3 regions of the Hydrogenophaga pseudoflava genome follow, and region 3 is predicted to be linked to each of the others. Evidence: predicted binding sites of a transcription regulator. Region 3 holds the regulator's gene; each other region holds the start of a gene.
The links. The regulator sigma-54, encoded in region 3, starts transcription at its own class of promoters, with help from an activator protein. The targets are predictions, from matches to a motif close to TGGCANGNAANCTGCTTT.
Positions count from the first base shown of each region.

Region 1 (9,396 bases), 2.1 Mb from region 3:
AACTTCCGCGTGATCGACGCGCTGGCCACGCTGGCCTTCGACTTCCCGGCCAGCCACCCGCGCGCCGAAGCCCGGGCCGAGTTCTTCCGCAGCGAGCTGGAACAGTTCCTGAGCCTGACCCACCGCACCGGCATGGACCCGCAGGCCCTGCGCGGCAGCTACGCCGGCGCCATGGGCTGGCCGCAGTTCATGCCCAGCAGCTGGGCGCGCTTCGCGATCGACTTCGATGGCGACAGCAAGATCGACCTGTTCAACAGCCCGGTCGACGCCATCGGATCGGTGGCCAACTACTTCAAGGCCTACGGCTGGCAGCCTGGCCAGCCCACGCACTACCCGGTGAGCTTCGACCTGAACACGCTGGACAAGGACGCCCTGCTCGCCCCCGACATCCTGCCCAGCTTCAGCGCAGAGAGCTTTGCCGCCAAGGGCGCCGTGCTGGAAGCCGAAGCGAAGAAACACATCGGCAAGCTGGCGCTGATCGAACTGCAGAACGGCGACCCGGCCAACGGCGGGTCGGCCCCCACCTACCTCGCCGGCACGGACAACTTCTACGTGGTCACGCGCTACAACTGGAGCAGCTACTACGCACTGGCAGTGATCGAACTGGGCCAGACCGTCGAGGCCCTGGTCAAGCGGCCCTGACCAGCGCGCTCACGCAAGTGAGATCCGCACGTCCACCGACATGTCCTCCTCGCCCCCACCTCGCCGCAGCCCCTTGACCGGCGTGCAGGCGCTGTAGTCGGTGGCAGCCGCGAGGCGAATGTGGCGTTCGTCGGTCGGGCAGCGGTGGGTCACGTCCAGGCTGAGCCAGCGGCGGTTCGCCGGGTCCACGCACACGTCCACCCAGGCGTGGCTGGCCAGATCGGGTTCGTTGGCGGCGTAGAAATACCCGCTGACGTAGCGCGCCGGCAGGCCGATGCTGCGGCACACCGCCACCATCACATGCGCCTGGTCCTGGCACACGCCCAGCCCCCAGTCGAAGGACTCGAGCGCGGTGGTTTCCACCCCCGTGCTGCCCTTGCGGTACTGCACCTTGTCGGCCACGGCGCCGGCCAGGGCCAGCAGGTCGGCTGCGCCCGGCCGTTCACCCCGCGCACGCGCGGCCATGAGACCGGGCTCCGCCTGCAAGGCCCACATGGCCATGCGTGGGTACGGCTCGGCCAGCGGGGTCGAGCGCAGGTAGAAGCCTGGCGGCGGCAGGGTCGGCGCATCGGTGAACTCGGCCACCCCGTGGGTCACCACGGTGCCCCGGGCGGTGACGCTGTTCTCGCGCAGGTTCTTCTCGGGCCGCGCGGAAAGCGAGAAGCTGTGCACGCGGTTGCCCTCGATGTCGGGCTGGCTGCACAGGGTGCCGGGCACGCGCAATTCCCAGTGCTCGACGCTCTGGCAGGCACTGCTGACCGGCCACAGGTGCAGCGACTGCACCGTGTAGAGCAGCGGCTGGCTGTAGCGGAAGCGGGTGTGGTGGTGGATGACGAGTTTCATGCGGGCTCCGGTTCGCGCCGGGGACCCGCATGGTACCCGTCCGGATCAGTGACTCGGCACCAGGAAGTCCTGGCTGATGCGGCCGCCGAGTTCGTTTACCCGGTCCAGGAACTGGGTCAGGAAAGCGTGCAGGCCGGTCGAGAGGATCTCGTCGATGCGCGCGTACTGCAGGTCGGCCTTGAGCTTGCCGGCGCGGCGCTGGGTTTCGGCCGATATCTCGTTGGCCACCACGCTCAGGTTGGCCACCACCTCGTTCATGCTGGCTGCCAGGCTGCGCGGCATGTCCGGGCGCAGGATCAGCAGCTCGGCCACGCGCTCGGGCGTGATCACGTCTCGGTAGACCTTGCGGTACACCTCGAAGCCGGAGACGGAGCGCAGGATCGCGCTCCAGTGATAGAAGTCGTACTCTTGGTCCTGCTCGCTGGCGGCACCGAAGAAGTCGCTATGCACCGCGTGGAACTTCACATCCAGCAGCCGCGCCGTGTTGTCGGCGCGTTCCAGGAAGGAACCCATGCGGTAGAAGTGGAAGGCCTCGTCCTGCAACATGGTGCCCACCGCCACGCCACGCGACAGGTGCGAGCGGTGCTTGACCCATTCGAAGAAGGCGCCCGGGTCGCGCTCGAAGTCCCTGGACTTGAGGTATCCCGCCAGCTTGAGCCAGGTGGCGTTCTGCGTCTCCCACAGCTCGGTGGTCAGCGCGCCGCGCACCGCCCGCGCGTTCTCGCGCGCCGCGCGCAGGCAGGACACGATGGACGACGGGTTGGACTCGTCGCGCACCATGAAGTCCATGACGTTGCGCGGCGTGATGTCATGGCCGTACTTGGCGGTGTAGCTGGGCATGAGCTCGCTGATCGACAGCAGGCCCTGCCAGCCCACCTGCGCCACCGCGGCGGACTGCGGCAGCAGCGAGGTCTGGTAGTTCACATCGAGCATGCGCGCGGTGTTTTCGGCCCGCTCGGTGTAGCGGGACATCCAGAAAAGGTGGTCGGCGGTACGCGAAAGCATGTCGTGTCTTTCTCAGTTTTCCAGAATCCAGGTGTCTTTCGTTCCTCCGCCCTGAGAGGAATTGACGACCAGTGAGCCTTCCTTGAGCGCGACGCGCGTCAGGCCACCCGGCACCATCTGCACCTCCTTGCCCGAGAGCACGAAGGGGCGCAGGTCGATGTGGCGCGGCGCGATGCCCTTCTCCACATAGGTCGGGCAGGTCGAGAGACTGAGCGTGGGCTGCGCGATGTAGCCGTCGGGCTTGGCCTTGACCACGGCGCGGAACTCGTCCACCTCGGCTTTGGTCGCAGCGGGGCCGACCAGCATGCCGTAGCCGCCCGCGCCGTGCACCTCCTTGACCACCAGCTCGGCCATGTTGTCCAGCATGTACTTCAGGTCATCCGGGTTGCGGCCCATGAAGGTGGGCACGTTGTTGAGGATCGGTTTTTCGCCCAGGTAGAACTCGATCATCTTGGGCACGTAGGGGTAGATCGACTTGTCGTCGGCGATGCCGGTGCCCACCGCGTTGCAGATGGTCACGTTGCCGCTGCGGTACACGCCCAGCAGGCCGGCGCAACCGAGCGTGGAGGTCGGGCGGAACACCAGCGGGTCGAGGAAGTCGTCGTCCACGCGGCGGTAGATCACGTCCACGCGCCTGGGGCCCTTGGTGGTGCGCATGTAGACGAAGTTGTCCTTGACGAACAGGTCCTGGCCTTCGACCAGCTCCACGCCCATCTGCTGCGCCAGGAACGCATGCTCGAAGTAGGCGCTGTTGTACATGCCGGGCGTGAGCACCACCACCGTGGGTTCGGCGGTGGTCGCAGGGCTGACCGCTCGCAGGGTTTCCAGCAGCAGGTCGGGGTAATGCGCCACCGGCGCCACGCGGTTCTGGCCGAACAGGTCGGGGAACAGCCGCATCATCATCTTGCGGTCCTCGAGCATGTAGCTCACGCCGCTGGGCACGCGCAGGTTGTCTTCGAGCACGTAGTACTCGCCCTCGCCTTTCGCATTGGGCGCGCGCACGATGTCGATGCCCGCGATGTGCGAGTAGATCTGGTTGGGGACCTGCACGCCCATCATCTCGGGGCGGAACTGCGCGTTCTGGAAGACCTGCTCGGCCGGGATGTGGCCGGCCTTGATGATCTCCTGCTCGTGGTAGACGTCGTGGATGAAGCGGTTGAGCGCGGTCACGCGCTGCACCAGGCCGGCCTGCATGCTCTTCCACTCGTGCGCGGGAATGATGCGCGGGATCAGGTCGAAGGGGATCAGGCGCTCGGTGCCGGCGCCGTCTTCGTCCTTGGCGCCGTACACCGCGAAGGTGATGCCGACGCGGCGGAAGATCATTTCCGCCTCCTCGCGGCGCGATGCCATGACCTCCTCGGGTTGTTGTGCCAGCCACCGTGCGTAGTTCAGGTAGTGGGCCCGCACCTCGCTGGGCGAGGCGTTCATTTCGTCAAACATCGGTCGGCTCATGGGCTTTTTCTCCTGCACCCAGCATAGCAAGGAGCGGGCCAGTGGTCACCCGCCGGGGTCCGCCTCATCGCCCTCGTCCGCCACGGGCGCACCCGGATGGTGCCAGTAGCGGCGCACGGCATCCCGGTGGCAATGCACGCTCAAGGGCTCATCGCTGCGCCACAGAGCCGCACCACATTGGGGCGATGTCACCCACCGCATGCCCCGCGCGTTGTAGCGGTCCCGGACCACCGGTGCCGGGTGCCCGAACTGGTTGCGGTAGCCCGACTGGACCAGCGCCACCGAAGGCCGCAGGGTGTTGAGCAGCACCGGGCTGCTGGACGATGCACTGCCGTGGTGCGGCGCCAGCAGCAGGTCGGCCCGCAACTGCGGCTGCGCCAGCGCCAGCCGGGTTTCGCGCTCGGCGTCCAGATCGCCGCTGAGCCAGGCCCAGCGCCGGCCGTTGCCCACGCGCAGCACGCAGGACATGGCATTGCTCGGCAGCCGTCCCTGGCCGGCGGCGTCGAAATGTTCGGGCGACGGGTGCAGCAGTTCAAAGTCCACCCCGTCCCACCGCCAGCGCTGCCCGGCCAGGCAGCGCTCGCCTTCACCGGACGAGGACAGCCAGCGCGCCTGCGGCCAGGCGGCGCGCACCGCGGCCGAACCGCCCGAGTGGTCGCTGTCGCGGTGGCTCACCACCACCGTGTCGGGCGTCTCGCCCAGCGCGCGCAGCAGCGGCACCACCACCCGGTCGCCGGCGTCGCTGCCCGGGCCGTAGCGCGGGCCGGTGTCGTAGAGCAGGCTGTGGCCGGCGGTGCGCACCAGCACCGCGCTGCCCTGCCCCACGTCGACCGCCAGCACCTCGAACTCACCCATCTTGGGCCGGGCGGGCGACCAGGCCAGCATCGGCGCCAGCAGCACCAGACCAGCCGAGCGCAGGGACCAGGGCAGGCGCAGCACCAGCAGCAGCCCGCCGGCCACGCCACTCAGCGCCAGCGGCAGGGGCGGGATGGGCTGGAACAGCGTGGCCCAGCGCCAGTTGCCGAGCCACTCCAGGCACGCCACCAGCCCCTGAACGGCCCACGCCGCCAGATCCCACAGCGGCGGCACGATCACGCCCAGCATGGCCAGCGGCGTGACCACACCCGTCACCCAGGGAATGGCCAGCAGGTTGGCCACCAGCCCCGCCAGCGACAGCTGCCCGAACAGCAGCACCCCCAGCGGCGCCAGCGCCACCGTGACGACCGCCTGCTCGCGCAGCAGGCGGCGCACCGGCCCCGCCTTCTGCCGAGATCCCGAAGCGAACAGGATGCCCACCGCCACAAAGCTGAGCCAGAACCCCGGCTGCACCAGCGCCCAGGGGTCCAACGCCAGCACCGCCACCATCGCCAGCAGCCAGACCAGGGGCCAGGGCCACTGGCGCACGCCCTGCCGCAGCCCCACCACCAGCGCCAGCATCAGAACCGTTCGTTGCGCCGGCACGCCCCAGCCCGAAAACAGCGCGTAGGCCGCCGCGGCCGCCACACCACCCCAGGCCGCCGCCCGCGGCGCCGGCACCGCCAGCAGCACACCCGGCCACGCATGGGCCCAGCGCCGCCAGCCCCAGCCGATGCACGCCGTGGCCAGCCACGCAAACACGGTGACATGAAGACCGGAGATGCTCATCAGATGAGCCACACCCGTGTCGCGAAACAGGGTCCAGTCGCTGCGCTCGATCGCCGCCTGGTCGCCCACCACCAGCGCCGCCAGCACACCGGCGCTGCGCGGGTCCTGCACACGCGCAGCGATGCGGTCCGCCACCCACTGGCGCGCCGCTTCGACCGGGTGGCCGCCGCTGGCGCCGAGGAACACCGGCGCCGTGTCGCGCGGGCCATCGCGCAGGTAGCCGGTGGCGCCGATGCCCTGCTCCCAGAGCCAGCGCTCGCGGTCGAAGCCTTGGGGGTTGGAGGCACCGTGCGGACGCTTGAGACGCACCGTCAGCCGCCAGGCGTCGCCCGCGCGCCAGGTGCGTCCCGCCCCCCGACCCCGGAAGTCGCTGATCAGCAACCGTGGCGGCAGGTCCACCGCCTGGCCGTCCCGCGTCGCCGATTCGACGGTGAACTCGAAGCGGTCGTTGTCGGCGCCCCGCTGGGGCATGGTGGCCACCTGCCCGGTGACCACCAGGTTCACGCCCTCCAGACCGGTGGCCAGCGCCTGCGCCTGGTGGCGCGCAGCGCGCAGGCCCGTTGCTCCGGCCGCCGCGAGCGCACCCGCCAGCAGGGCGGCGCCCAGCGCAAGCCCGGCACGTCGCCTGGCCCCGACCCGTGCAGCAACGCCGGCCAGCAAGAGCGCCGCCGCCAGCAGCCCCGCGTACCCCGCCACCGGCCACAGCCGGGCCTGCAGCAGTTGCAGGGCCACGCCCAGCACGGCACCGGGCAGCACCGCCCACAGCGGGTGCATCAGCCCGCCTGCCAGAGGGCCGTGCGCCGTGGCGCGGGACTTGCTAGTTTTTGTCGAACGCGCGCGGCAGCCCGCCCTGACAGCGTTTTCATTGTTTGTGACTCCCTGTTGAAAGTGACCCCAGCATGGCCATCCATGTCGCCCTGAGCCACATCACCCATTATCGGTACGACCGCCTGGTCAAACTCGGCCCGCAGGTGGTCCGCCTGCGCCCGGCGCCGCACAGCCGCACCAAGGTGCTGTCGTACTCGCAGAAGATCGAACCGGCGGGCCATTTCATCAACTGGCAGCAGGACCCGTTCGCCAACTACCAGGCGCGCCTGGTCTTTCCCGAGCCGACCACCGAGTTCAAGGTCACCATCGACCTGGTGGTCGAGATGGCGGTGCACAACCCGTTCGACTTCTTCCTCGAACCGCGCGCCGAGAAGTTCCCGTTCACCTACGACGAGGCCCAGCAGCAGGAGCTGGCGCCCTACCTCGCCGCGGCGCCGCTGACGCCGCTGGTCAAGAGCTACCTGGAGCAGGTCGACCGCAGCGAGCAGCGCACCATCGACTTCCTGGTCGGTATCAACCAGAAGCTCTGGAAGGACATCGGCTACACCATCCGCATGGAGCCGGGCGTGCAGACGCCCGAAGAGACGCTCACGCTCAAGAGCGGCTCCTGCCGCGACTCGGGCTGGCTGCTGGTGCAGCTGCTGCGCCACCTGGGTCTGGCGGCGCGCTTCGTCTCGGGCTACCTGATCCAGCTGACCCCCGACGTGAAGGCCATCGACGGCCCCAGCGGCCCCGAGCAGGACTTCACCGACCTGCACGCCTGGTGCGAGGTGTTCCTGCCCGGCGCCGGCTGGATCGGCCTGGACCCGACCTCGGGCCTGCTGGCCGGCGAAGGCCACATCCCGCTGGCCTGCACGCCGCAGCCCTCCAGCGCCGCGCCGGTCGAGGGCGGCGTGGACAAATGCGAGGTCGAGTTCAGCCACCACATGGCCGTCACCCGCATCTACGAATCGCCGCGCGTGACCAAGCCCTACACCGAAGACCAGTGGGCCGAGGTGCTGAAGCTGGGTGAGCAGGTCGACGCCGATCTGGTGAGGGGCGACGTGCGGCTGACCCAGGGCGGTGAGCCCACCTACGTGGCCGTGAGCGACCGCGACGCCGCCGAATGGAACACCGACGCGCTGGGCCCGACCAAGCGCGGCTACGCCACCGAGCTGCTGGGCCGCCTGCGCGAGCGCTACGGCGACGGCGGTTTCGTGCACATGGGCCAGGGCAAGTGGTACCCGGGCGAACAGCTGCCGCGCTGGGCGCTGTCGGTGTTCTGGCGCGCCGACGGCGAACCCTGCTGGGGCAACCCAGCCCTGCTGGCCGACGAGCGCGACGAGGCCCACTACAGCGCCGACGACGCGCAGCGCTTCACACAGGCGCTGGCGCGCCGGCTGGGTCTGTCGACCCAGTACATCACCCCGGGCTACGAGGACACCTGGTACTACCTGTGGCGCGAGCGCCGCCTGCCGGTCAACGTCGACCCGTTCGACAGCAAGCTCGACGACGAGCTGGAGCGCCAGCGCCTGCGCCGTGTGTTCGGCCAGGGTCTGGACGCCACCGTGGGCTACGTGCTGCCGCTGCAGGCCTCGGGCCACGGACCACTGTCTAACAACGGCAAGAGCGCCTACCACCGCGTCAGCGGCACGGTTTGGTCCACCGGCCCCTGGTTCTTCCGCGATGAGCGCATGTACCTGATTCCCGGCGACTCGCCCATGGGCTACCGGCTGCCGCTGGATTCGCTGCCCTGGGTGTCCATGGGCGACTACCCCTACCACATCGAGCAGGACCCGCACAGCGCGCGCGACCCGCTGCCCTCTGGCGCGGCGCTGCGCCACCAGGTGCACCCGTACACCGTGGGTGGCGGTTTCGCCGAAGGCGGCACCGTCTCGCTGCAGGGCACCGACTGGTTCGACGAACAGGGGTCGGGCAACGAAACCGAAGCACTCGGCCTGCGCCGAGGCCAGCCGCACCCGGCCTCTTCGCCGGCGCAGCAGCTCTCGTCCCGCTTGCCGCAGCGCGGCGAGTCGGCCGCCTGGCTGACCCGCACCGCGCTGGTGGTGGAGGCGCGCGACCCGCAGCGCGCCAACGGCCCCAAGGCCGAGAAGGCCAGCGGCGGCAAGGTCCAGCACCTCTACGTTTTCATGCCACCGATGCAGCGGCTGGAGGACTACCTGGACCTGCTCTCGGCGGTGGAGGACACGGCCGAGCGCCTGGGCATGAAGATCGTGCTCGAAGGCTATCCACCGCCTCGCGACCCGCGCCTGAAGATGCTGCAGGTCACGCCCGACCCCGGTGTGATCGAGGTCAACATCCACCCCAGCAGCAGCTTCGAAGAGCTGGTCGAGCGCACCGAGTTCCTCTACGAGGCCGCGCACCAGACCCGCCTGTGCGCCGAGAAGTTCATGACCGACGGCCGCCACACCGGCACCGGCGGGGGTAACCACTTCGTTCTCGGCGGCGCCACGCCGTCGGACTCACCCTTCCTGCGCAAGCCCGAGCTGCTGGGCAGCCTGGTGGCCTACTGGCACAACCACCCCTCGCTGTCCTACCTGTTCAGCGGCCTGTTCATCGGCCCGACCAGCCAGGCCCCGCGCGTGGACGAGGCGCGCAACGACCAGCTCTACGAGCTGGAGATCGCGCTCAACCAGATCGAACAGAGCCGACAGCGCCACGGCCAGGACATGCCGCCCTGGCTGGTGGACCGCACGCTGCGCAACATCCTGATCGACGTCACCGGCAACACCCACCGCAGCGAGTTCTGCATCGACAAGCTCTACTCGCCCGACTCGTCCACCGGCCGCCTGGGCCTGCTGGAGCTGCGCGCCTTCGAGATGCCGCCGCACGCCCGCATGAGCATCGCCCAGCAGCTGCTGCTGCGCGCCCTCATCGCGCGCTTCTGGCAGCAGCCCTGGCGCGGCCAGCTCACCCGCTGGGGCACCGAGCTGCACGACCGCTTCCTGCTGCCCACCTTCATCCGCATGGACTTCGAGGACG
Region 1 covers NZ_CP037867.1:1,745,995-1,755,390, reverse strand. Annotated here, with positions in the region: gene mltB (lytic murein transglycosylase B) at 1-642, shown strand, start outside; gene HPF_RS08570 (transglutaminase family protein) at 652-1,485, opposite strand; gene HPF_RS08565 (alpha-E domain-containing protein) at 1,531-2,490, opposite strand; gene HPF_RS08560 (circularly permuted type 2 ATP-grasp protein) at 2,503-3,942, opposite strand; gene HPF_RS08555 (DNA internalization-related competence protein ComEC/Rec2) at 3,988-6,360, opposite strand; gene HPF_RS08550 (transglutaminase family protein) at 6,486-9,396, shown strand, end outside.
Region 1: a site for sigma-54 is predicted at 6,390-6,407, ahead of HPF_RS08550 (transglutaminase family protein). Genes of this name have one in related genera too.

Region 2 (9,396 bases), 860 kb from region 3:
TATGCGCTCGCGCGCCGTCTGGCGCGGGATGCCGTGCAGGTCGGTGTGGAACAGCAGGTTGGCCATCACCGTCAGGTCCAGGTCGAGCGCGCTTTGCTGGAACACCACGCCCAGGCCCGCCAGCGCACGCGCCGGCTGCTGGCGCATGTCGTGGCCGAGCACGGTGATCGTGCCCTGGTCGGGTGTGAACAAACCGGTGAGCAGCTGCAGCAGGGTGGACTTGCCGGCGCCGTTGGGGCCCAGCAGCGCCACCATCTCGCCGGCTTGCAGCGACAGGCTCACGCCCTTGAGTGCGGGTTTGCCGTTGTAGGCCTTGTGCAGGCCGTCGGCCTTCAGCACGGTGTCGGAGGCGAGGGCGGTGGGCTCGGTCATGAGGCGGTTTTGGCCAGCAGGTTCATGCGCGCGAGCAGTTTCTTCTCGCGCTCGATGGTGGCGAGCACGGCCTGGCGGTAGTCGCGCGTGCCCAGGTAATCGAGTGACTGATCGTAGCGGGCGAGCGCGCTGGCATGGCGCTCACTGAACATGGCCTTGTGGAACACGTCGTGCAGCTTCTGCACCACCGCGGGCGGTGTGGCGGCCGGCGCGGCCAGGCCCCATGGCGAGGTGTAGACCGCCTGCGGATAACCCAGTTCGCGCATGGTGGGCGCGTCGGGCCAGCGCGGGTTGCGCGTGGCGTTGAAGGTGGCGAGCACGCGCATCTGGCCTTTCTCGACCCAGGGCGCGAAGCCGGTGGAGTTGACGCCCGCCATGATCTGCGCGCCCGCGATGGCCAGCATCTGGTCGGCCGTGCCCTTGTAGGGCACGTGCACGTACTTCACGTTGTGCTGCAGCAGGATCTCTTCCATCGCCAGGTGGGCGGTGGTGCCGATGCCAGTGGAGCCCAGGATCAGCTCACCGGGGTGCTTGATGGCCCAGTCGATCAGCTCGGTGGCGCTCTTGAACGGGCTGCTGGCCGGCACCAGCAGGCCGAAGCTCACGCCCGAGACCTGCAGGATGGGCGCGAGGTCGGTCACCGGGTCCCAGGGCACGTGGTTCATCAGTGCGTGGCGGTAGACCGTGATGGGCACCTGGCCGATGGTGTGACCGTCGGCCTCTGCCGCCTTGAGCGCGGGCGCCACCAGCGTGCCGGCCGCGCCGGGCTTGTTGACCACCAGCACCGGCTGGCCCAGCAGCGGCTCGGCCTCTTCGCAGAGGATGCGGATCGTCAGATCGGTCTGACCGCCTGCGGGCCAGGGCACGATGAGCTGCAGCGGCTTGCTGGGAAAGGGCGCCTGGGCCCTCGCCAGCGGCGTCGCAGACGCCACGGCCAGCGCGCCGGCCTGGAACAGGATGTCGCGGCGCGTCGGGTGCCGGGCCTGGGTTGTGTCACGGCTCAGGGTTATCCCTGTGTCATTTTTGAACGCTGGGAACAGCGGTGTGTGTCTCATGGCGGGGCCTGATAGTCTCCTGTCCCTTGGAGCGCCCTCGGGACAGGGCATCTTGAGGCAAATTCTGTTCCCGCAACAGCCCATGGCCCACTGGCACCGAATTTGCAGAGGCATCGCGCGCCCGTGGCGATGCCCGCCCGGCCGCTGACCGTTTGACAACACCAAGGAGACAAAGACATGGCCCTCCGTGCCACCGCATTCCGCCGTTCCATGCGCCCGCTGACCGCGGCCCTGTGCGCCGCCGGCGCCTCGCTCGCCTTCAGCCTGCCGGCCCATGCCGAAAGCAAGGTTTACGTGTCCAGCGAGAAGGACAACAAGCTCTACGTGTTCAACACCGCGGGCGAGCGCCAGGGCGCCATCGACGTGTGCAAGCGGCCGCGCGACATGAGGTTCAACGCCGATGGTTCGCAGATCTTCGTGATCTGCGGCGACAGCAACGCCATGGGCGTGGTGGACGTGGCCGGCGGCAAGCTGGCCGGCACCGTGCCGCTGGGCGAGAGCCCGGAGATGTTCGACCTCAGCCCCGACGGCAAGACCGCCTATGTGTCGGTGGAGGACGACAGCGTGCTGGGCGCCTACGACATCGCCACGAAAAAGGCGGTGTTTGAAGTGAAAACCGGCGGCGAGCCCGAAGGCGTGCTGGTCACGCCCGATGGCAAAACCGCCTACGTGACCTCCGAAGTGGCCAACGTCGTCCATGTGATCGACCTGGGCACGAAGAAGGTGACCAAAAACATCAAGGTCGGCAAGCGCCCGCGCCGCTTCGTCATGTCGCCCGACGGCAGCGAACTGTGGGTCACCAACGAACTGGACGCCACCGTGAGCGTGGTCGACACCAAGACCCACACCGAGAAGCAGAAGATCAAGTTCGAGGTCAAGGGCATGCGCCCGGCCGACATCACCCCCGTGGGCATGGCCATCAGCCCGGACGGCAAGAGCATGTGGGTGGGCCTGGGCCGCGCCAACCACGTGGCCGAGGTGGACGTGGCGAGCAAGGCGGTGAAGAACCAGGTGCTGGTGGGCAAGCGCGCGTGGGGCCTGGGCTTCACGCCCGATGGCAAGACCCTGTTCGTGGCCAACGGCCTGTCGGACGACATAACGCTGGTGGACACCGCTGCGGCCAAGGCGATCAAGACGGTTCCTGCCGGACGCGTGCCGCACACCATTCTTGTGAGCAAATGACAGAGCTTGTGGCCCACCCCCATCGCTTGCCCACTTCGTGTGGCCGCTCCGCCCCTCAAGGCGCAATGCCTGCGGCCCGGCAAAGCCGGTTCCGCGGCATTCTGGGCTTGGGTTTGTGGTGTGCCTGCGTGTGGGCGTCGGTGCCTGCTCCAGCGCTGGCCGCCACCAAGGTCACCATCGCGGTGGTGTCGCTGGACGGCGACCCGCGCCACGCGCCGCGGCGGCTGGAGAAGGCCTACCCCGGCCACCCGACCGGGCGCGCCATCGACGGCGTGCAGCTGGCGGCCGAAGACTCGGCGTTTGAGCTGGACGCCGCCGGCATCGCGCTGGAGGTGAAGGACGTGGTGCTGCCCAACGCCGCGGGCCTGACCAAGGCCTTGGCCGAGCTGAAGGCCGCCAAGGTGCAGCACGTGGTGGCCGACTTGCCGGCGGCCGAGCTGCGCGCGCTGGTGCAGGCCGCGCCGGCGGCGCTGGGCGGCGCCATCGTGTTCAACGCGGCGGCCGACGACGACGCGTTGCGCGGCGCCCAGTGCGCGGCGCACCTGCTGCACACCATCCCCAGCCGCGCGATGCTCAGCGACGCGCTGGCGCAGTACCTGGCGGCGCGCAACTGGCGCAAGGCCCTGGTGCTTCAGGGGCCGCTGCCGGGCGATGCGCCCGTGCTGGAGGCCTTCAACCGCTCGGCCAAGCGCTACGGCATCAAGGCCACGTCCACCAAACCCTTCAAGCTGACCGGCGACCCGCGCGAGCGTGACCTGGGCAACGTGCGGCTGCTGACAGGCAGCGACCGCGAGCACGAGGTGGTGGCGGTGCTCGACAGCGACGGCGAGTTCGCGCGCACCGTGCCCTATGCCACGCAACTGCCGCGGCCGGTGGTGGGTGCGGCCGGCCTGGTGGCCGTGCCCTGGCACCCGCTGTGGGAACGCAACGGCGGGCCTCAGCTCTCGCGCCGTTTCGCCAAGGACGCCAAGCGCCCCATGACCGGCCACGACTGGGCCGCCTGGATCGCCGGTCGCGCGGTGGCGACCGTGCTGGTGGACCTGCCCAAGGCGCCCATCGCGCAGCAGCTCAAGGCCCTGCGCGGCGGGCCGGTGGCGGTGGACGGCTTCAAGGGGCCGCGCCTGTCGTTCCGCGCCTGGGACGGGCAGCTGCGCCAGCCGATCTTCCTGAGCCATGTCGACGGTGTGATCGGTGTGGCGCCACTGGACGGCGTGCTGCACCCCAAGGAAGTGATGGACACGCTGGGCGTGGACGAAGCGGAAAGCGCATGCAAGCAGCGACCTTGAACACCCCCGACCCGGCGCCCGCCCTGTTGCCGCACCTGCTGCGCGCCCTGCGCGCGGTGGTGGGGCGCGAGATCGGGCGCTTCCTGCGTCAGCCCTCGCGCCTGGGCTCGGCCCTGGTGCGGCCGCTGCTGTGGTTCGTGGTGTTTTCCGCGGGCTTCCACAACGTGTTTGGCGTGGCGATTGCGCCGCCCTACGAGACCTACGTCGAATACAAGGAATACATGGTGCCCGGCCTGCTGGGCATGGTGGCCCTGTTCAACGGCATGCAGAGCTCGCTCTCCATGGTCTACGACCGCGAGATGGGCGTGATGCGCCTGCTGCTCACCGCGCCGCTGGCGCGCGGCTGGCTGCTGGCCTTCAAGCTGCTGGCGGGCACCGCGCTGTCGGTGCTGCAGATGGTGGTGTTCCTGGCGATCGCGTGGGCCTTCGGAGTGGAGCTGCCGCTGCTGCACCTGCCGGCCGCTTTGCTGGCCATGGTGTGCGGCGCGGTGATGCTGGCCTCGGTCGGGCTGGTGTTCTCCGTGTACGTGAAGCAGCTGGAGAATTTCGCAGGCACGATGAACTTCGTGATTTTCCCGATGTTCTTCATCAGCCCCGCGCTGTACCCGCTGTGGAAGCTCGAAGAGTCGGGCGCCTGGTGGCTGCTCAAGCTGGCGCAGGCCAACCCCTTCACCCATGCGGTGGAGGCGATCCGCTTTGCGATGTACGGGCAGTTCAACACCACGGCCTGGGCGGTGGTGCTGGGCTGCACGGTGGTGTTTTTTGTCGCCGCGCTCTGGGGCTACGACCCGCAGCGCGGTTCGATCAGCAAGAAGCCTGGCGGCTGAGCCAGGCCCGGAGACCCAGTCATGCGCCTTGCTTCCAACCGCCGTCAATGGCTGCTGTCGACCGCCGCGCTGATCGGTGGGACCTCGCTGGCGCAGGACGACCAGACCGGAGGCGATCCGCTGGGCTCGATGCAGTACCCTAGTCTGCGCGAGCAGACCATTGGCAGGGCCACGGCGACGTTCAGCGACGCGGTGATCGTCAAGGGGCCGGCCTTCGCCGACGACGCGATGAACGTGCCGCTGCTGGTGGATGCGCGGGCGCTGTCCGCGGTCGGCGGTGGGGTGGTGCGCATCAAGGTCTCGGTGGACCGCAACCCGGTGCGCCAGGTGCTGGACTTCGAACCGCTGCGCGCACTGCCCATGCTGGCCTTCCGCATCCGTATGGAACAGGCCTCGCCGGTGCGCGCCTTCGTGCAGACCAAAGACGGCCAGTGGCACGTGGGCAGCACCTGGGTGCAGGCGGCGGGCGGCGGCTGCACGGTGCCGGGCATCACACGGGCCGACGGTTCCTGGAGCAAGACCCTGGGCCAGGTGCAGGCGCGCTTCTTCAACAACGTGATCGAGGGCAGCCGCCGCCTGCGGCTGCGCGTGATGCACCCGATGGACACCGGCCTGGTGGCGGGCATCCCGGCCTTCTACATCGAGCAGATGGAGCTGCAGGACCCGGGCGGCCAGCCCTGGTGGCGGCTGGCGCTGCACGAACCGGTGTCCGAGAACCCGCTCATCACCTTCGAGCTGCCGCCCGTTTCGCCGCCGGCCTTCCGCCTGCTCGGCCGCGACAACAACGGCAACCGCATCGACGCCGAGGTGAGGGCATGAGACGCCTGGGCGTGGCCGCGCTGTGGGCGCTGTTGGCAACCGTGGCATTGGCGCAGCCGGTGGCCGTGCCACCGTTCGCCTCCAAGCCCGACCTGGCGCGGCTGGACTACGACCTCAAGCCGCGCCCCATCGCGCCCGGCACCTGGGTGATCGAGGGTGAGGTGGCCGACTTCTCGCGTGCCAACGGCTGCAACATCATCAACACCGCTTTCATCGACACCGGCGACGGCGTGGTGGTGATCAACACCGGGCCGTCGCGGCTGTACGGCGAGCAGCAGCGGCGCGCCATCGAACGAATCACGAAGGCGCCGGTGCACAAGGTGCTGCAGCTCAACCTGCACCCCGACTACTTCTTCGGCCACCAGGCCTGGGCCGACCGGCCGACCGAGGCGCTGGTCGGCTCCATTGCCGGCGCGCGCGCCGAGGGCGGCGCCTACGCCGACAACCTCTACCGGCTCTGTGGCGACTGGATGCGCGGCACCGAGTCCACGCCCTCGCGCGAAGCCATCGACCCCAAGAACCTGCCGCAGACACTGTCACTCGGAACGCACAAGCTGGCGCTGATGCGCCTGCACGGCCACACCGCCGACGATCTGGTGGTGCTGGACACCACGACGGGCGTGCTGTTCGCGGGGGGCCTGGTGTTCACCGAGCGCGTGCCGACCACGCCGCACGCCGACTTCGCCGCCTGGCTGGCCAGCCTGGACACGCTGGAGCCGTTGCTGACCAGCGGCAAAGCCAAAACCGTGGTGCCCAGCCACGGCCCGGTGCACGAGGGGCTGGCCGGCCTGCGCCAGACGCGCGACTGGCTGCAGTGGCTCACGAACCTTATGCAGACCTCGGCCGAGCGCGGCCTTGACCTGGGAGAGGTGCTGCGCACGCCGGTGCCCGAGCGCTTCGCGCAATGGGCTGCGCAGCCTGCGGAACTGCAGCGCTCGCTGACCCAGTGGTACCCGCGCTACGAGCAGCGCGCGCTGGCTGCGCCGGCCAGGTGACACATTTTTGAACAGTGTCACAGAGGTGTCCCGGCCACTGTGGCGCGGTTGGCGCAGTTGAGGTCACGGAGGACCTCTCCCGGGGCATCCAGCGCGCTCAAACGTCGGTGTAAACCCTAGGCCTTTCAGGGTCGGCCCGCTGGCACGGATGTTGCCCTTTGCTGGCTGTGATGTGTACGCCAGGCACCGGAGGGTCGGAGCCACGAGCGGTCCGGCGGCACCCACCACAGAAAAGCCATCAACCCTCGAACGAGCAGGAGACCCACAGTGAAACGCACCCTACTGAGCCTTTTGGTCATGGCCGCCACGGCCCACGTCAGCGCCCAGGGCGTGACCGACGCCATGATCGCCAACGACGCCGCGACGCCCGACAACGTTCTGAGCTGGGGCCTGGGCACGCAAGGCCAGCGCCACTCCACCCTGACGGGCATCAACGCCAAGAACATCAACAAGCTGGTCCCGGTGTGGTCCATGTCCTTCGGCGGCGAGAAGCAGCGCGGCCAGCAAAGCCAGCCGCTGGTCCACAACGGCAAGATGTTCGTGACCGCGTCCTACTCGCGCATCTACGCGGTGGACAGCAAGACCGGCAAGAAGCTCTGGAAGTACGAGCATCGCCTGCCCGAGGGCATCATGCCCTGCTGCGACGTGATCAACCGCGGCGCCGCCCTGTACGACAACCTGGTGATCTTCGGCACGCTGGACGCCCAGCTCGTGGCCCTGGACCAGGACACCGGCAAGGTGGTGTGGCGCGAGAAGATCGACGACTACTCTGCGGGCTACAGCTACACCGCTGCGCCCCTGATCGCCGAAGGCCTGCTGATGACCGGCGTGTCCGGCGGTGAGTTCGGTGTGGTCGGCCGCGTGGAAGCGCGCGACCCCAAGACCGGCAAGATGGTCTGGACGCGCCCGGTGGTCGAAGGCCACATGGGCTACAAGGACGGCAAGGAAAACGGCATCACCGGCACCACCAACGCCACCTGGCCCGGCGAGACCTGGAAGACTGGCGGCGCGGCCACCTGGCTGGGCGGTACCTACGACCCCAAGACCAAGCTGGCCTATTTCGGCACCGGCAACCCCGGCCCCTGGAACAGCCATGTGCGCAAGGGTGACAACCTGTACTCCGCGTCGACCGTTGCCATCGACGTGCAAAGCGGCCAGATCAAGTGGCACTACCAGTCCACGCCCAACGACGGCTGGGACTACGACGGCGTGAACGAGTTCGTGACCTTCGACATGGACGGCAAGCGCGTCGGTGCCAAGGCCGACCGCAACGGCTTTTTCTACGTGAACGACGCCGAAACCGGCAAGCTGCTCAACGCCTTCCCCTTCGTGAAGAAGGTGACCTGGGCCACCGGCATCGACCTCAAGACCGGCCGTCCGAACTACGACCCGGCCAACCGTCCTGGGGACCCGACGGCCGCCGGCGGCGACGGTGCCAAGGGCAAGTCGGTGTTCTCGGCCCCCGGCTTCCTGGGTGGCAAGAACCAGATGCCGATGGCCTACAGCCCCAAGACCGGTCTGTTCTACGTGCCCACCAACGAATGGGGCATGGAGATCTGGAACGAGCCCATCACCTACAAGAAGGGCGCGGCCTATCTGGGCGCCGGCTTCACCATCAAGCCGCTGTTCGACGACCACATCGGTTCGCTTCGCGCGATCGACCCCAAGACCGGCAAGGTGGCCTGGGAAGTCAAGAACGAGGCCCCTCTCTGGGGTGGCGTGCTGACCGCGGGTGACCTGGTGTTCTGGGGCACGCCCGAGGGCTACCTGAAGGCCGCCGACGCCAAGACCGGCAAGGTGGTGTGGCAGTTCCAGACCGGCTCCGGTGTGGTGGCGCCTCCCATCACCTGGACGCAGGATGGCGAGCAGTACATCTCGGTCGTGTCCGGCTGGGGTGGTGCGGTGCCACTGTGGGGTGGTGAAGTGGCCAAGAAGGTGAACTTCCTCGAACAGGGCGGCTCGGTCTGGACCTTCAAAGTCATGAAGTGACCCCCCTGCGCCGCTGACGCGGCTTCCCCCCTGGAAGGGGGGACCACACCTACGGCCTGGCGAAGCTAGTTCCGTGGTGTGTGCTGGATGGGGCACTTCTTCCTCCGCTGTGCTGGAGAGGGCCCTGTCCATTTTTTTCGTCTGTTGTTTCTACCGGTTTCTGATCATGCGCACTTTTCTTCTCCTCTCCAGTCTTGTTCTCTCCACCGGCGCTGCCCACGCGGTCGATGAAGCGGCCGCGATCGAGCTGGCCAAGAACAATGGCTGCCTGTCCTGCCACTCGGCCAAGGAAAAGATCGTCGGCCCCGCCTACAGCGATGTGGCTGACAAGTACAGGAACGACAAGGACGCCGTGGCCAACCTGGTCCAGGCGATCCAGTACGGCAGCAAGGGCAAGTGGGGCCGCATCCCCATGCCCGCGCACCCGAACATGAGCGCGGCCGACATCAAGACCCTCGCGCAATGGGTCATGACCGCCCAACACTGACCGCGCTGGTCGCGGCGGTGCTCAGCATGGGCGCCGCGGTGGCACAGCCGGCACTGCCCGAGGGCGAGAAGTCCCTCGTGGCGGTCACGCGCGACGGCCAGCGCACCCGCATCGGCACCGTGACCTTCGGTACGCCCAGCGGAGGCCGGACCAGCTTCCAGGTGAAGATGGACCACTCGGTGATGCGCGACCACTTCCTGTCGATGCGCGAATTCAAGTGCCTGCCGGCGGCGCAGGAGATCACCTGCTTCGTGCCCTATCCGTACCCGCACCCGGGCACGGTGAGCGCCACCGATTTCGCTTGGCTGGAGCACAACCTGCTGTTCTTCTTCAAGCAGCCGGCGGACTTCGGCGCCAAGCTGTGGAACGGCGTCATCTTCAAGT
Region 2 covers NZ_CP037867.1:3,669,398-3,678,793, reverse strand. Annotated here, with positions in the region: gene HPF_RS17690 (ABC transporter ATP-binding protein) at 1-372, opposite strand, end outside; gene HPF_RS17685 (Bug family tripartite tricarboxylate transporter substrate binding protein) at 369-1,427, opposite strand; gene HPF_RS17680 (PQQ-dependent catabolism-associated beta-propeller protein) at 1,605-2,609, shown strand; gene HPF_RS17675 (type 1 periplasmic-binding domain-containing protein) at 2,738-3,895, shown strand; gene HPF_RS17670 (ABC transporter permease) at 3,877-4,722, shown strand; gene HPF_RS17665 (quinoprotein dehydrogenase-associated SoxYZ-like carrier) at 4,744-5,541, shown strand; gene HPF_RS17660 (quinoprotein relay system zinc metallohydrolase 1) at 5,538-6,536, shown strand; gene HPF_RS17655 (PQQ-dependent methanol/ethanol family dehydrogenase) at 6,834-8,525, shown strand; gene HPF_RS17650 (c-type cytochrome) at 8,692-9,012, shown strand; gene HPF_RS17645 (hypothetical protein) at 8,988-9,396, shown strand, end outside.
Region 2: a site for sigma-54 is predicted at 6,677-6,694, ahead of HPF_RS17655 (PQQ-dependent methanol/ethanol family dehydrogenase). Genes of this name have one in related genera too.

Region 3 (9,396 bases):
ACTCCTTGAAACGCATCTTGCCGGGCAGCTTGAGGTCGGGCGTGAGCAACCAGGCGCTCCAGCCGGCGTAGTGGCTCTTCCAGTGCGTGGCCAGCTGCGCGAAGAAATCGCTGCCGTCGCTGCCATCGGCCATCTGGGCGCTCTCGCGGCCTAAGCCGGGCTCGGGAGCGGCCTTGGCACCCACGGTGAAGGTGCGGGGCGCACGCGCACCGCGTTCGGCCGCCCGCACCTGGGCGCTCTGCCCTGCCACCCCGGCAGCCGCAATGCGCTCGCCATAGGGCGGGTTCAGCAGCATCACGCCGGGCTTGTCGGTCGGCGGCATGCGCTGCAGCGCGTCACCGCCACGCAGCTCCATCGCGAAGGCCACACCCGCGCGTTCGGCGTTGCGCTGCGCGAAGTCGACCATGCGGAAGGCCACGTCACTGCCGAACACGATGGGCTTGCGCCCGGCCGGCCACTCGCGGCGCTGCTTCGCGGCCTCGTCCTTGAGGGCGTGCCAGACGTGTGGCTGGAACGGCAGCAGCTTCTCGAACGCGAAGCGGCGCTGCAGACCGGGAGCGACCCGCAGCGCGATCTGTGCCGCTTCGATCGCCACCGTGCCGCTGCCGCAGCAGGGGTCGTACAGCGGCACGATGTCGTCCAGCGATTCGGCCTCGGCGCCGTTCCAGCCGGTGGCGGCGATCATGGCCGCGGCCAGCGTTTCCTTCAGCGGCGCGTCGCCTTTGTCCTCGCGCCAGCCGCGCTTGAACAGCGGCTCGCCCGAGGTGTCGATGTAGAGGCTCACCGTGTCGGTGGTCAGGTGGGCGTAGAGCCGCACGTCGGGCCAGGTGGTGTTGACGCTGGGGCGCTCGCCGCGCTTGTCGCGGAAGCGGTCGCAGACCGCGTCCTTGATCTTGAGCGCCGCGAAGTTCAGGCTCTTGAGCGGGCTGTGCTGCGCCGTGACCTCGACCTTGATCGTCTGCTGCGGCGTGAACCAGATTTCCCAGGCGACCTCACTGGCGGCCGCGTACAGGTCGTTCTCGCTGCGGTAGCCGCCGTGCCAGAGTTGCACCAGCACGCGCTGCGCGAGCCGGCAGTGCAGGTTGAGCTTGAGCGCGTCGCGCCAGGACGCCTGCAGCGCCACACCGGCGCGCGACTTCTGCACCGCGGTCTCGCCCGTGATGCGCGTGACTTCGGCGGCGAGGTAGTCCTCCACGCCGGCGGCGCAGGGGAGGAAAAGATTCAATTGGTTCAAAGCGCTTTTCTCAGGTTCGCCGGCGCGATGCGCAGCGCCTCGCGGTATTTCGCGACCGTGCGGCGCGCGCACTCGATGCCCTGCTCCTTGAGCAGGTCCGAGAGCTGGTTGTCGGACAGCGGCTTGGTCGGCTCTTCGGACGCGATGAACTGCTTGAGCAGGGCGCGCACCGCCGTGCTCGACGCATTGCCGCCGGTCTCCGTTCCCAGGCTGGAGCCGAAAAAGTACTTGAGCTCGTAGGTGCCGAACGGCGTGGCCATGTACTTGGCCGTGGTCACGCGGCTGATGGTGGACTCGTGCAAGCCCAGCTCGTCGGCGATCTCGCGCAGCACCAGCGGGCGCTTGGCCAGTTCGCCGTGCATGAAGAAGTTGCGCTGGCGCTCCACGATGGCCGAGGACACGCGCAGGATGGTGTCGAAGCGCTGCTGGATGTTCTTGATGAACCAGCGCGCTTCCTGCAGCCGCTGCTGCATGGCCGCGTGGCCCGCTTCGCCGCCGGCCTCGCGCCGCCCCCGCAGGGCGTTGGCATAGACATCGTGCACGCGCAGGCGCGGCATCACCTCGGCGTTGAGCGAGACCTTGAAACCGCGACCGGCGCGGGTGACGATCACGTCGGGCACCACGACGTTGCGCTCGACGTCGACGAAGCGCCGGCCCGGCTTGGGCTCCAGGCGGGCGATCAGCGCCAGCGCGGCGCGCACGGTCTCGTCGTCGTGCCCGGTGGCCGCACACAGGCGCTTGATGTCGCGCTTGGCCATCAGCTCCAGCGGCTGCTCGCAGATCGCCAGCGCCGCGCGGGCGGCGGGCGTGTTGCGCAGCTCCATGATCTGCAGCCGCAGGCACTCGCCCAGGTCGCGCGCGCCCACGCCCGTGGGCTCCATCTGCTGCAGCCACTGCAGGGCCATGCCCAGGCGCTGCTCAATGGCCTCGACTTCGTCGAAGCGCGGCTCTTCGTCGGCCGGCCGGCCCGCGGTCAGGCGCCAGCAGGCGCGCGCCAGCTCGTGCAGGCTGTCCTCCAGATACCCGTCGTCGTTGAGCGACTCGATCAGGAAAAACAGCGCCGCGCTGTCCTCGTCCGACAGGCGCAGGCAGCGCGCCTGCTCGTGCAGCTGGTCCTGAAGGCTAACCGGCACACGGGCCAGGTCGGCGGCCGTGGCGGTGTCGTCGTCGTCCCCGCCGGAACCGCTGTTGCGCGCGGGTGCATCGCCGCCCCATTCGCTGTCGTCGGGCGCCATCTCGACGGTGCCGTCGCCTTCCCAGCTTTCTTCGACCGGCGCGGCGCCGTCCAGCCGGCTCTCCACGTCGTCGCTGCTGTTGTCCGCGCTGTCGGCCTGGGTGGTGCGGGTGTCCGGCTCGGCGCTGCGCAGCTCGACCACCGGCTGCGCCGCTTCTTCCAGTTGCTCGCCGGCCACCACCGGCGCGTCCGCGGTCTGCACGCCGAAATCTTCGCGATCGGCCACTTCCTCGCCCCGTTCCAGGAACGGGTTCTCGTCGAGCATCTGCTCGACTTCCTGAGCCATCTCCAGCGTGGACAGCTGCAACAGGCGGATCGACTGCTGCAGTTGCGGCGTCAGCGCGAGGTGCTGCGACACCCGCAGCGACAGACCTTGCTTCATCGGCTCATTCCGTCACATGCGGAAGTTCTCGCCCAGGTAGACGCGGCGCACCTCGGCGTTTTCAATGATCTCGGCGGTGGTACCGCTGGCCAGCACATGACCGTCGCTGATGATGTAGGCGTGGTCGCAGATGCCCAGGGTTTCGCGCACGTTGTGGTCGGTGATCAGCACACCGATGCCGCGCGACTTGAGGAAACTGATGATGTGCTGGATCTCCAGCACCGCGATCGGGTCGATGCCGGCGAAGGGCTCGTCCAGCAGGATGAACCGCGGCCGGGTGGCCAGCGCGCGGGCGATCTCCACGCGACGGCGCTCACCGCCCGAGAGGGCGGGCGCGGGCGAATCGCGCAGGTGGTCGACGCGCAGCTCCTTGAGCAGCTCGTCCAGCCGGGCATCGATCTCGCGCGCCGACAACGGCTGGCCGTTCGCGTCCTGCTGCAGCTCCAGCACCGCGCGCACGTTCTGCGCCACCGTGAGCTTGCGGAAGATCGAGGCTTCCTGCGGCAGGTAACCCAGCCCCAGCCGGGCACGGCGGTGGATGGGCAAGGACTCGATGCGGTGACCGTCCAGCAGGATCTCGCCACCGTCGGCCCGCAGCAGGCCGACGATCATGTAGAACGACGTGGTCTTGCCGGCACCGTTGGGGCCCAGCAGTCCCACCACCTCGCCCTTGTCCACCGACAGGGACACGTCCTTGACCACCTTGCGGCTGCCATAGGACTTCTTGAGTCCCCGGACCTCCAGACGGCTGTGCGACGGCATGTCGCCCGACGGACTGGCGCTGGCGACGGTCTCCGTCACTTCTTGGGCTCGGTGATCTTGCCGCTGGGACGCAGCGTGGCCGGATCGGTCGCCGGGGCGGCGGGGCCGTTCTTCTCCTCTTCCGGGATCGGCGTGAGCATGGCGCGCACGCGGCCGGTGGGGTTGGCGGCGGTCTTGCTGGTGTCCCCACCCTTGACCGTGAACACCTCGGTCAGGCTGTTGTAGAGGATCTCGCTGCCCACGCTCTGGTCGTTGAGCAGGGTGCCGCGGTAGCGGCGCAGCACCGCGCGACCGGTGAACAGCACCGTCTGCGCCTTGCTGTCGTATTCGATGCGATCACCCTCGCCCTCGATCCATTCGTCCACGCCTTCCCGCTTCTGGCGGAAGAAACCGGCCTTTTCGGGGGTGCCCAGCAGCAGACCGTACTGATTGCCTTGCGGGTCCTGGCGCACGTCCAGCTTGGCACCGCGCATCAGGATGGTGCCCTTGGTGATCACCACGTTGCCTGTGAACACGCTGGTCTGGCGTGTCTCTTCGTAGCGCAGCGCATCGGCCTCCACGTTCATGGGCTTGTCCTTGTCGGCCTTTTCGGCCTGCGCCAGCAGGGGCAGCATCAGGCCAATGACGGCCAACATCCGGGCGATGGAACGGGGGGTTGGTGCGTGTGGGTGCATGGCGTTTGAGGGCACAGATCTTGCATTCATTGTAGCGGCGCCCAGAGCGTTTCGCCGCTGCGCCGGCACATTGTGCCCGCCATGAAACCAGGAAGCCCGCACAGGGCGGGCTCCGAAGGGAAGAGGGTCAGAAACCGGTCAGCCTTTGCGGGCCTCGGCAATCAGCGAGTCCGCCACCAGCAGGGTGCGCGGCCCTTGTCCGCCCACATAGAACTTGCCGGCGATGCCCAGGGCGGGCGTGCCTTCCACCTGGTAGGCGTCCTGCAGACCAACGGCCTTCTCCGCCAGCTTGGCAGCCTGGCCATTGAAGATGCCCAGAAACTGCTCGCGGTTGACACCCTGTTTTTCGATCCAGGCGGTGATGGCGGGCGCGGTCGTCAGCGGCTGGCGCTCTTCGTGGATCGCCTTGAACACCTTGACGTGCAGCGTGTCCACCAGGTTCAAGGCCTCCAGCGTGAAGTACAGGCGCTGCATCGGCACGAAGTTCTGGTTGAAGGCCACCGGCATGCGGCGCACCGTCACATGGGCCGGTTTGCGCTTGATCCACTCATGAAAGACCGGTTCAAAGTTGTAGCAGTGGATGCAGCTGTACGCGAAGAACTCGACCACCTCGACCTGCCCCGCCGGGCTCTCGGTCGGCGCCGGCTTGGCCAGCCGCTGGAAATCGGTGCCTTCCTTGAAGGCCACGCGCTGGGCCAGGGCCGGCGACAGGGTCAGCCCGCTGGCGGTGGCGGCACCAGCCACCAGGAGGCTGCGCGAAAAATCTCGACGATGCATGGAATCGGACTCCTTGAAATGACCTGAATCAGGCTCCCGGGACAGCGAAAAGTTCCTCGGTACCGTGCAATCAGCGCTGCACCCGCACCAGCGCCGCTTCCACCCCGTTCACCTCCAGCTGTTCGCGCGTGGCCTCGGCCATGGCCTTCTGGCCAAATGGTCCCATGCGGACACGGAACACGGTGCGCCCCGCCTGCTCGCGTTCGGTGATGGTGGCGTCCATGCCCAGCATGGCCAGCCGTGCTTTCTGCGCCTGCGCCTCTTCGGGAGACTTGAATGCCCCCGCCTGCACGAAGTAGGAGAAGGGGTCGGCCCCCTGCGCAGCCGCGGGCTCCGACGCCCCTCCGGCCTTGGCCCTCATGAGGTCGCCCAGCGGATCGCTGTCCGGCTTGGTGGCCGCGTCAGCGGCTTTGGCGGCCGGCGCCTTGTCGGGCTCCGCCGCTGAGGCGTCCTTCGGTGCCGCGTCGCCGGCGGCCGGCGGGGTCGTTTCGACTGGAGCCGGCAGCGGCGGCGGCTTGTTCACCAACCCGGCGTTCGGGTTCCAGCCCTTGTTGCGTTCGGCCTCGGCCGCATCGTCGGCCGGCTTGCGGGTGACACCGCGGTCCACGAATGGCACCGGCACGCGCGTCACATACACGGCCACCGAGAGCGCCAGGCCCAGGCCGACGAGCAGGCCGACCACAAAGCCAACCAGGGTGCCGCCACGCTGAGCGCGGGCCTGCGGGAATGAAATGTTCATGGGAGGTGGGAGGTTCACATCTTCTGCGGGGCGCTCACGCCCAGCACGGCCAGGCCATTGTGCAACACCTGTGCCGTTGCCCGGACCAGCGCCAGACGGGCGCGTTTGACCGCTTCGTCGTCCACCAGGATGCGCTCGGCGTCGTAGTAGCTGTGGTAGGCCGCGGCCAGCTCGCGCAGGTAGAAGGTCACGTCGTGCGGCGCAAAGCCCTCGGCCGCTGCGGTCAGCATGGCCGGGTACTTGGCCAGCAGCAGCATCAGCGACTGCGCGGCCGGCGTGTGCAGGGGCGACAGGTCGGCGCCGGCGAGCGAGTCCACGTCACCGCCCCAGGCCGCCAGCACCGAGCAGATGCGCGCGTGGGCGTACTGCACGTAGTAGACCGGGTTGTCGTTGTTCTTCTGCACCGCCAGATCGACGTCGAAGGTGTATTCGGTGTCGGGTTTGCGACTGAGCAGGAAGAAGCGCACCGCATCCTTGCTGGTCCACTCGATCAGGTCGCGCAGCGTCACATAGCTGCCGGCACGCTTGCTGATCTTGACCTCTTCGCCGTTGCGCACCACGCGCACCATGGTGTGCAGCACGTAGTCGGGGTAGCCCTGGGGGATGCCCACGCCCGCGGCCTGCAGGCCGGCGCGCACGCGGGCGATGGTGCCGTGGTGGTCGGTGCCCTGGATGTTGATGACCTTGGTGAAGCCGCGCTCCCACTTGGCGATGTGATACGCCACGTCGGGCACGAAGTAGGTGTAGGACCCGTCGCCCTTGCGCATGACGCGGTCCTTGTCGTCGCCGTAGTCGGTGGACTTGAGCCACAGCGCGCCATCCTGCTCGTAGGTCTTGCCCGCCTCGCGCAGCTTCTGCACCGCCGCGTCCACACGGCCACTGGTGTAGAGGCTGGACTCCAAGTAGTAGTTGTCGAACTTCACCGCGAAGGCCTTGAGGTCCAGGTCCTGCTCGTGGCGCAGGTAGGCCACGGCGAACAGGCGGATGTCGTCCAGCGCCTCGGGGTCGCCGCTGGCGGTGAATTCGCGGTCGTCGGAATGCACCGTCTTCTTGGCCAGGTAGTCGTTGGCGATGTCCTGGATGTAGTCGCCGTTGTAGGCGGCCTCGGGCCATTCGGCATCACCGGGCTTGAAGCCCTTGATGCGCAGCTGCGTGCTGGTGGCCAGCGTCCCGATCTGCACGCCCGCGTCGTTGTAATAGAACTCGCGGTACACGTCCCAGCCCTGGGTTTCATACAGGCTGCAGATCGCGTCGCCCAGCGCGGCCTGACGGCCGTGGCCCACGTGCAGCGGGCCGGTGGGGTTGGCCGAGACGAACTCCACCATCAGGCGCTGGCCGTTGGACGGCTGGACGCCGAAGGCCTCGCCGGCCTGCAGCACCTCGGTCACGATGGCCTGCTTGGCCGCGGGCTTGAGCCGCAGGTTCAGGAAGCCGGGCCCGGCGATCTCGATGTCGGCCACCCACTGCTGGTAGACGGGCAGCGCCATCAGCGCGGCCTTGAGCTGCTCGCCCAGCTGGCGCGGGTTGGCTTTCAGCGGTTTGGCCAGCTGCATGGCGGCCGTGACGGCGTAGTCGCCATGGGCGGCGACCTTGGGCGATTCGAAGGCGGCCTTGTCGCCGGCACCGGGCGAGAGCTGGTCCAGCGCCTGCGCGAGGCCGGCCAGCAGTTCCTGTTTGATCTTGAGCATAGGGACGGGATTTTAGGTTCGGGAAAGCCCTGCCCCCGGCTGTCAGACAGCCTTAAGACAAACGCGGGTATCGTTTCCGGGCCCGTTTCGGGCGCTTCACCCCACAAGGCACCACATGAAACAACTGCTGACCCTGCTCGCCCTGACCGGAACCCTCTCCCTGGCCCTCGCCCAGACGGCGGCTCCTGCGGCCGCACCCGCCGCCGCTGCGGCACCCGCTCCCGCCGCGGCACCGGCGGCAGCCCCTGCGGCCGACAAGAAGCCGACCGCCCAGCAGAACCGCATGAAGACCTGCAATGCCGACCCGAAAGCCAAGACGCTCAAGGGCGACGAGCGCAAGGCCTTCATGAGCAAGTGCCTGAGCGGCGAGGAAGAGGCCGGCAACAGCCAGCAGAACAAGATGAAGACCTGCAACGAGGAGGCCGGCAAGAAGGCGCTCAAGGGCGATGTGCGCAAGAAGTTCATGAGCGAGTGCCTCAAGGGATGACCCCCCTGCGCCGCTGACGCGGCTTCCCCCCTGCTGCGCGGGGGGACCACACCTGCGGCCGTGCGAAGCCCGTTCCGCGGTGTGCCTGGACAAGGCATTTCGCGCCGGGAACGCTTGTCTTATGAGCTTGATTGCTGCGGCAGCGCAGCATGCGCAGCCGCTTTGACCGCCTGCGTCAGCCGCTGCGCCGACAGCGGCTCGCGCGCCCAGTGCTGCCAGTACAGGGTCACGTCCACCGTGGCGCCGGGCAGCACTTCCTGCAGGCCCGGCCGCCCGGGCAGGTTCTGTTCGGGCACCATGCCCCAGCCCAGCCCCAGTTCGATCGCCCGCTCGAAGGCGTCCACCGCCGGCGCGTAGTGGCGCGGGTAGCTGGGCTGCCTCAGGCCGAAGTGCTGCAGCAGGAAGGCGTCCTGCAGCGCGTCCTTGCGATTGAAGATCACCGCCGGCTGGGCCAGCAACCGGTGGGGCGACACCGCCCCGCGCGGTGTGCGGCAGCGCTGCACCACCTCGGGCGCCGCCACACAGCGGTAGCGCATCACGCCCAGCGGCTCGGCCACGCAGCCGCGCATGGGTTCGGCCAGGGTGGTGACGCAGCCGATCACGTCGCCGCTGCGCAGCAGGTCGTGGGTGTGGTCCTGGTCGTCGATCATCACGTCCAGCAGCAGCCGGTGTTTCTGCAGCACCGGCGCCACGCCGGGCAGGAACCAGCTGGCCACGGAGTCGGCGTTGGTCGCCACGCTCAGGCTCTGCCAGGCCGCACCGGCCCGCGACTCGGCCCCGCCCTGGAGCCCCGCCAGCAGGTCGGCCTCCATCATCTGCAGCTGCTTCACATGGGCCAGCAGGGCCTGGCCGGCGGCCGTGGCGCGCACCGCCTTGCCGCGCACCAGCAGGCGCTGACCCAGGTGTTCTTCGAGCGACTTGATGCGCAGCGACACCGCCGCCAGCGTGAGGTTCAGGGCCTGGGCAGCCGGGCCGAAGCCGCGGTGCTCGACCACGGCGGCCAGGGCTTCGAGTTGGCGGGCGTCCAGCATGTCTGATTGAAACTTGAACGAACCAGAAACGGTTCAGCCCAGTTTAACCAGACAGCCCTTGCGTGGAAGTGGCCGCCACCATGGGCAGGCCGCTGTGGTCCTTGAGGCCGACGCCGGTCAGGCCCAGGCGCAGGCCTTCGTGCACCAGCCAGGCCAGGCGCCGCGCGGCGGTCACCGGGTCCTGGCCGGCCGGGCGCACGTTGGAGATGCAGTTGCGTTCGGCGTCGGTGCGGCCGACGCGCGGCGCGTGCGTGAGGTAGATGCCCACGCTGTCGGGCGAACTCAGCCCGGGGCGCTCGCCCACCACCATGGCCACCATGCGGGCACCCAGCAGCTCGCCCACCTCGTCGGCCACCGCCACCCGGGCCTGGCCTACCAGCACCGGCGG
Region 3 covers NZ_CP037867.1:4,530,980-4,540,375, forward strand. Annotated here, with positions in the region: gene HPF_RS21810 (THUMP domain-containing class I SAM-dependent RNA methyltransferase) at 1-1,234, opposite strand, end outside; gene rpoN (RNA polymerase factor sigma-54) at 1,231-2,850, opposite strand; gene lptB (LPS export ABC transporter ATP-binding protein) at 2,863-3,612, opposite strand; gene lptA (lipopolysaccharide transport periplasmic protein LptA) at 3,648-4,247, opposite strand; gene HPF_RS21830 (thiol:disulfide interchange protein DsbA/DsbL) at 4,425-5,063, opposite strand; gene HPF_RS21835 (SPOR domain-containing protein) at 5,134-5,802, opposite strand; gene argS (arginine--tRNA ligase) at 5,817-7,490, opposite strand; gene HPF_RS21845 (PsiF family protein) at 7,606-7,977, shown strand; gene HPF_RS21850 (HTH-type transcriptional regulator ArgP) at 8,097-9,008, opposite strand; gene eutC (ethanolamine ammonia-lyase subunit EutC) at 9,052-9,396, opposite strand, start outside.